3 regions of the Niveispirillum sp. BGYR6 genome follow, and region 3 is predicted to be linked to each of the others. Evidence: riboswitches for the same ligand, from Rfam matches in the RefSeq annotation. Region 3 holds a riboswitch; each other region holds the start of a gene.
What was found. Region 3 has a riboswitch for thiamine pyrophosphate ahead of thiO (glycine oxidase ThiO). Riboswitches for the same ligand answer to the same signal wherever they lie in the genome.
Positions count from the first base shown of each region.

Region 1: linked by a shared signal. The riboswitch ahead of PCJ49_RS10145 (ABC transporter ATP-binding protein) and the one ahead of thiO (glycine oxidase ThiO) in region 3 are both predicted to bind thiamine pyrophosphate.
Region 2: linked by a shared signal. The riboswitch ahead of thiC (phosphomethylpyrimidine synthase ThiC) and the one ahead of thiO (glycine oxidase ThiO) in region 3 are both predicted to bind thiamine pyrophosphate.

Region 1 is NZ_JANLNL010000003.1:417,997-420,256, reverse strand. Features, by position in the region: gene PCJ49_RS10150 (acetoin utilization protein AcuC) at 1-766, opposite strand, end outside; TPP riboswitch at 884-989, shown strand; gene PCJ49_RS10145 (ABC transporter ATP-binding protein) at 985-1,755, shown strand; gene PCJ49_RS10140 (ABC transporter permease) at 1,752-2,260, shown strand, end outside.
Region 2 is NZ_JANLNL010000009.1:68,671-70,930, forward strand. Features, by position in the region: gene PCJ49_RS17835 (transporter substrate-binding domain-containing protein) at 1-665, shown strand, start outside; TPP riboswitch at 715-843, shown strand; gene thiC (phosphomethylpyrimidine synthase ThiC) at 916-2,260, shown strand, end outside.
Region 3 is NZ_JANLNL010000011.1:174,326-176,585, reverse strand. Features, by position in the region: gene PCJ49_RS20285 (methyl-accepting chemotaxis protein) at 1-585, shown strand, start outside; TPP riboswitch at 750-858, shown strand; gene thiO (glycine oxidase ThiO) at 854-2,011, shown strand; gene thiS (sulfur carrier protein ThiS) at 2,024-2,227, shown strand; gene PCJ49_RS20270 (thiazole synthase) at 2,229-2,260, shown strand, end outside.

The DNA.
Region 1 (2,260 bases), on a different contig from region 3:
CCTCTTCCACCAGATAGCGCAGCTCGCTGTCATGGAAGCCGGCGGGAACCGGCAGGTTGCGGGCCATGCCGCCGGCCCGATCCTCCAGCTTGCCCGTATAGGGCCAGCGCCCGCCTTCATGGATGGAGACGGTCAGCACCCGTTCGTCATCATGAAAAGCATCCTGCACCCCATCACCATGATGGGCGTCCAGATCGATATAAAGGATGCGGTCCAGCCCCTGATCCAGCAGGGACAGGATGCCCAGCACGGGGGCATTGAAGAAACAGAAACCACTGGCCCGGCCGGGCCGGGCATGGTGGGTGCCGCTGGCCGGGCTATAGACGACACCGCCATCGCGCAGCAGCTCAGCCGCCTGGATGGCGGCACCCACGGCGATGGCGGGACGGCGATACATTTCCGGGAAGACCGGGTTTTCCAGCTTGCCCAGCCCGTAACGCTGGGCGGTCTCCAGATCGACCCGCTGGTCGCGCTCCGCCTGCTGCACCGCCGCGATATAATCGCGCTCGTGAAAGCGGGCGAGCTGCGCCTCTGTCGCCATCGGGCTGTCCAGATAGCGGGATTCGTCCAGCCAGCCCATGGCGCGGGCCAGATCCATCGCCACCGTCACCCGGGGGATCGACAGGGGGTGTTTCTTGCCATAGCTGGAATGGCGATAAATCTCCCCACCCAGAAACAACGGACGCAACGCCGCCGAGGGTTTCGGCAGCGGTTCGGGCGCGGCATCAACAGCCGCAGGCGGGGCGACGGGTGCATCCAGCATCATGGGCATAATCCTATGCTGCGCCGCCGCAGGATGACAATGGTGGCCGTTACCCTGCCGCCTAGGCCTAGCCCATCGTTCAAGTCGCTTGTTCCCCTGTCACGGCAATGCAATAACCCAACATTCACTGGGGGGAGCCGATGGGCGGCTGAGAGGTTCCGTGCCGGAACGACCCCTGGAACCTGATCCGGCCAAGACCGGCGTAGGGACAGTGAGACAAGATGCCGCCGGGCGCCGATCCGCATTCTCCCCCCTCTCCCGCCATCCAGATCCGTCAGGCAAGCCTGGAACTGGGCGGACGTCTGCTGTTCGACGGGCTGGAACTGCACGTGCCGGCGGGCCGATTCTGTTGTCTGCTGGGCCCCAGCGGGGTGGGCAAGACCACGTTACTGCGGCTGGTGGCCGGGCTGTCGGCCCCTCAGGGCCGGACAAGCATCAACGCCGATGATGGCCAGCCGCTGGCCGGTCGCATCGCCTGGATGGGGCAGCAGGATCTGCTGCTGCCCTGGGCCAGCGTGCTGGACAATGTGATGATCGGCATCCGCTTGCGCGGGGGCCGGCCTGACAGCGCCGTGCAGGCGCGGGCCTTGTATCTGCTGCAACAGGTGGGGCTGGAAGACCGCGCCAGCGACCGGCCGGCCGCCCTGTCCGGCGGGATGCGCCAGCGGGTGGCCCTGGCCCGCACCCTGTTTGAAGATCGGCCAATCGTGTTGATGGACGAGCCTTTTTCCGCCCTGGACGCCCTGACAAGGCTGCGCCTGGGCGGGTTGGCCGCCCGGCTGCTGGCAGGTCGCACCGTCCTGATGGTGACGCATGACCCGATGGAGGCGTTGCGCCTGGGCCATCAGGTGCTGGTGCTGACGGGGCTGCCGGCCAGCCTGTCGGCCCCGATCACCCCCCCGGATGCCCCGCCGCGCCCGCCCGACCTGCCGGAACTGCTGCATTTGCAAGGACGGCTGCTGGCCGAACTGGCGCGGGAGGTCGGGCCATGAAGGCGGCCTTGCGCGCGCTGATCACCTTTGCCGGCCTGCTGCTGGCCTGGGCTTTCCTGGTCCGCTGGGCGGAACTGCCACATTACATCTTGCCCGGGCCGGATCGGGTGGCCGCCCGGCTCTGGTCCGACCGGGCGCTGCTGGCCGATCATGCGTTGATGACCCTGGCGGAGGTGGTACTGGGCCTGTTGCTGGGGACGGTGTGCGGGGTGCTGGCGGCCCTGGCGTTGATGGCCTCCACCGTGGCACGGCGCTGGCTGCTGCCGCTGCTGCTGGTCAGCCAGGCCGTGCCCGTCTTCGCCATTGCCCCGTTGCTGGTGCTGTGGCTGGGCTATGGCATGGCGTCCAAGGTGGCGATGGCGACGCTGATCATTTTCTTCCCCGTCACCGCCGCCTTTTACGATGGTCTGCGCCGGACCGATCCCGGCTGGCTGGATCTGGCACGCACCATGGGCGCCAGCCCCTGGATGCTGCTGCGCCATATCCGGGGGCCCGCCGCCCTGCC
Region 2 (2,260 bases), on a different contig from region 3:
GGGAGCGGTGTGACAGCGGCATCGGCGCGGAGCTGGCCCGCCGCGCCTGCCAGGATGCCGGCCTTTCCTGCCAATTCGAACAATTCCCCTGGCCCCGCGCGCAAAAGGAAATTGAAACCGGGCAGGCCGATATTCTGATCGGCCCCTATTTCACGCCGGATCGCGCACGCTGGATGGTGTTTTCCAGCGATTATTTCTATGTCGACCAGATCAGCCTGTTCCGGCTGCAAAGGGCAGATGGGGGAGCCCCCCCACCGTCCGGCAGAATCGGCGTTCCCTTGGGGTGGGCGGTGCTGGATGGCTTGTCCAGCCTCACCGGGGCGCAGGTGGAACCGGTGCGCAATGTCGATATCGCCTTTAACCTGCTGACAAATGGCCGGCTGGACGGGGTGGTTGCCCATGCGCGCGCTGTGGCGCGGTTTCAGCAGTCCCGTCCCTCCCTGCGTTTTGAGCCCTATGGCCCCACGCTTTCAGAGCAGCGTTCCTATATGGGCTATGGCATCGCCTTTGCCTCCACCCCGGTCCGCACGGCGTTCGAGGCGGCCTATACAGCCCTGTTGGCCAGCCCGTTCTATGCCGACCTGCTGGCCCGTCACCGCCCCATGGAAGGCATGGTGACGGAAGTGGCGGCCCGCGCCCATCAGTTTGTGCCATCCGGCCCCTGACCGGCCCCACCCATCTGCTTGACAGGGCCCAGGCAATTCTTCACTTTCCGAACCGTCCAAGGGGAGCCCCGGCAAGGGGCTGAGATACCGCTATGGTGCCGTTCAACCGGCATTGGCGCGGGAACCCTTAGAACCTGATCCGGGTCGTACCGGCGTAGGGATGGGATTCATATAGGGGCCTTATATCTGCCCCGCCTATGAGAGCCGCCACGCGCGCTGCCCGGATCTCCATCATTCGAGGGAGGTCCAGATGCCAGATAGTCTTTCCATTCCCCAGGATTTCAGCGTCACCACCGGGCCCTTGCCGGCCAGCCGCAAGGTGCATGTGCCGGGCACGCTGTTTCCCGATATTCGCGTTGCCATGCGGGAAATCGACCTGTCGCCCAGCGCCAACGAGGCGCCGGTGCGCGTCTATGATCCGTCCGGCCCCTATACCGATCCGGCCGTGAAGACCGATATCCGCAAGGGTTTGGCCGAACTGCGCCGCGCCTGGATCGAAGGCCGCGGCGATGTGGAGGCCTATGCGGGACGGGAGGTGAAGCCGGAGGATAATGGTCTTCGCGTGGGCCAGGAAAGCCCCGTGCCCCTGTTCGACCGTGCCAGCCGCCAGCCGCTGCGTGCCAAGCCGGGCCGCAATGTCAGCCAGATGCATTATGCCAAGGCCGGCATCATCACGCCCGAAATGGAATATGTCGCCATCCGGGAAAATCTGGGCCGCGCCAAGCTGGCCCAGCAGGCCGCCCGCGATGGGGAGGATTTCGGCGCGTCGATCCCCGATTATGTGACGCCGGAATTTGTGCGCGATGAGATCGCCCGTGGCCGCGCCATCATCCCCAACAATATCAACCACCCGGAAACCGAACCGATGATCATCGGGCGGAATTTCCTGGTGAAGATCAACGCCAATATCGGCAATTCCGCCGTCACCTCCTCCGTCGCGGACGAGGTGGATAAGCTGGTCTGGGCCACCCGCTGGGGGGCCGATACGGTGATGGACCTGTCCACCGGCCGCAATATCCACACGATCCGCGAATGGATCATCCGTAATTCCCCCGTGCCCATCGGCACCGTGCCGATCTATCAGGCGCTGGAAAAGGTCAATGGCAAGGCCGAAGACCTGACCTGGGAAATCTTCCGCGACACGCTGATCGAGCAGGCCGAACAGGGCGTGGATTATTTCACCATCCATGCCGGGGTGCGCCTGCCCTATATCCCGCTGACGGCCAAGCGCGTGACCGGCATTGTCAGCCGGGGCGGCTCCATCATGGCGAAATGGTGCCTGGCCCATCACAAGGAAAACTTCCTCTACACGCATTTTGAGGAAATCTGCGAGATCATGAAGGCGTATGATATCGCCTTCTCCCTGGGTGACGGCTTGCGCCCCGGCTCCATCGCCGATGCCAATGACCGCGCCCAGTTCGCGGAGCTGGAAACGCTGGGCGAGCTGACCCAGATCGCCTGGAAGCATGATGTGCAGGTGATGATCGAGGGGCCGGGCCATGTGCCCATGCACAAGATCAAGGCCAATATGGACAAGCAATTGGCCCATTGCGGTGAGGCCCCCTTCTACACGCTGGGGCCGCTGACCACGGATA
Region 3 (2,260 bases):
GTCACCCGCGCCGCCGTGGAAGATGCCACCGAAACCACCCGCACCATGGATGGGCTGCAGGGTGCCGCCACCCGGATTGAAGAAGTGGTGACGCTGATCCAGGGCATCGCCGCGCAAACCAACCTGCTGGCGCTGAACGCCACCATTGAGGCGGCGCGCGCCGGGGAGGCCGGCAAGGGCTTCGCCGTGGTGGCCAGCGAAGTCAAGACCCTGGCGACCCAGACCGGCAGGGCGACGGAGGACATTGCCGCCCAGGTTGCCAGCATCCAGCGGGAAACCGGGGCCGCCGTCAGCGCCATCAACCGCATTGCCTACACGATCGACAAGATCGGGGAGATCACCACGGCGCTCGCCGCCGCCATTGAGGAACAGCAGGCCAGCACCAACGAGATCGCCCGCCGGGTGCAGGATGTGGCCAATGGCACCCAGGCCGTCTGCAACGCCGTGCAGGGGGTCAGCGAGGCCGCCGCCAATACCGGTGGGGCCGCCAGTTCGGTGCATGGCACGGCATCCGACGTGACGCGCCAGTCCGAGGTGCTGAATGTGGAAGTGGACAAGTTCGTCAAAACCCTGATCGCGGCGTAATGCCGCCGGGGGCTGGGGCAGCAGAACCCCACTCCAGCCCCCGGAAACGCAGCCTTTCCAACCCCGTCCGGGCAACCGGGCGGGGTTTTCCATTTGTGCCAAGCATGGGTGACGGCCATGTCCGGGCCTTGCTTTCGCCCTGTGACAGGCCCATGACTCTTCTTATCGTCAATCTGGGGTGCCGTGGCCGGTGAATGCATCGGCACGGCTGAGATCATACCCATCGAACCTGATCCGGGTCATGCCGGCGAAGGGAGGATGTTTAGCCATGTCCCTCACCATGTCTTCATCACAACCGCGCGTCGCCCTCATCGGCGGCGGCATCATCGGGCTGGCCATTGGCTGGCGGCTGGCGCTGGCCGGCGCGTCGGTCGATATTTTTGAACGCGACGCCGCTGCCGGCCAGCGGGCCAGCCGTGCCGCCGCCGGGATGCTGGCCGCCGCCGTGGAGGCGGAGCCGGGCGAACAGCCCTTGCTGCCGCTCTGCCTGGCCAGCCGGGAAATGTGGCCCGACTTCGCCGCCGAACTGGAAGCGGCCAGCGGCCTGCCCGTCGGCCTGCGCCGCGAAGGCACCATGGTGGTGGCGCTGACCCGCGACGATGTCGAAACGCTGCGCAGCAATTACGAGTTCCAGCGCGGGCTGGGGCTGGAGATCCACTGGCTGACCGGTGCCCAGGCCAAGGAGCGGGAGCCCTTCCTGAACCCGCGCACGGCCGCCGCCGTTTATTCCCCCCGCGATGGGCAGGTGGATAACCGTCTGGCCACAGCGGCGCTGCGCGTGGCCCTGGCCCGGGCCGGCGGACGCCTGCATGAAGGCACACCAGTGACGGGGCTGGAGATCAGCGCCGGCCGCGTTACCGGCGTGCAACTGGGCGACCGGGTGCAGGCGGCGGACAAGGTGGTGCTGGCGGCGGGGGCCTGGTCGCGCCTGCTGCCCGGCCTGCCCGCCCCGCCACCGGTGCGCCCGGTAAAGGGGCAGATGCTGTCCATCGCCATGGACCCGGCCGCCCCGCTGTTGAACCATGTCGTCTGGGGCCCCAAATGCTATCTGGTGCCGCGCGCCGACGGCACGCTGATCGTCGGTGCCACGACGGAGGAAAAGGGCTTTGACGAGCAGATGACGGCGGGCGGCGTGCTGGCCCTGCTGGAGGCCGCTTGGCGTACCCTGCCGGGGATCGAGGAACTGCCGATCCGGGAAATGTGGAATGGCCTGCGCCCCGGCTGCCGCGACGATGCGCCCATCCTGGGCTGGGCCGAGGGGGTGGAGGGGCTGGCGCTGGCCACCGGTCACCACCGTAACGGCATTCTGCTGGCCCCGGTGACCGCCCATACCATTGCCGATCTGGTCTTGACCGGCAAACTGGACGAAAAGATCGCCGGCTTCGGTGCCGCGCGCTTCGCCCGCCCCGGTGCGGCGGCCGCCTGAACTGGGAAAGAGATGATGATCAATGTGAATGGCAAGGATCGCCAGCCGGCGGATTATGCGCTGACATCCATCATGGCGGCGGACGGGATCGACCCGCAGGCGCGCGGCATCGCCGTGGCGCTGAACGGTACGGTGCTGCCGCGCGCCCGCTGGGCCGACACGGTGCTGTCCCCCGGCGACAAGGTTGAAATCGTCAAGGTTCTGCAGGGCGGCTGACATGAATCACAATCCCCTTCTTTCCGCCGATCC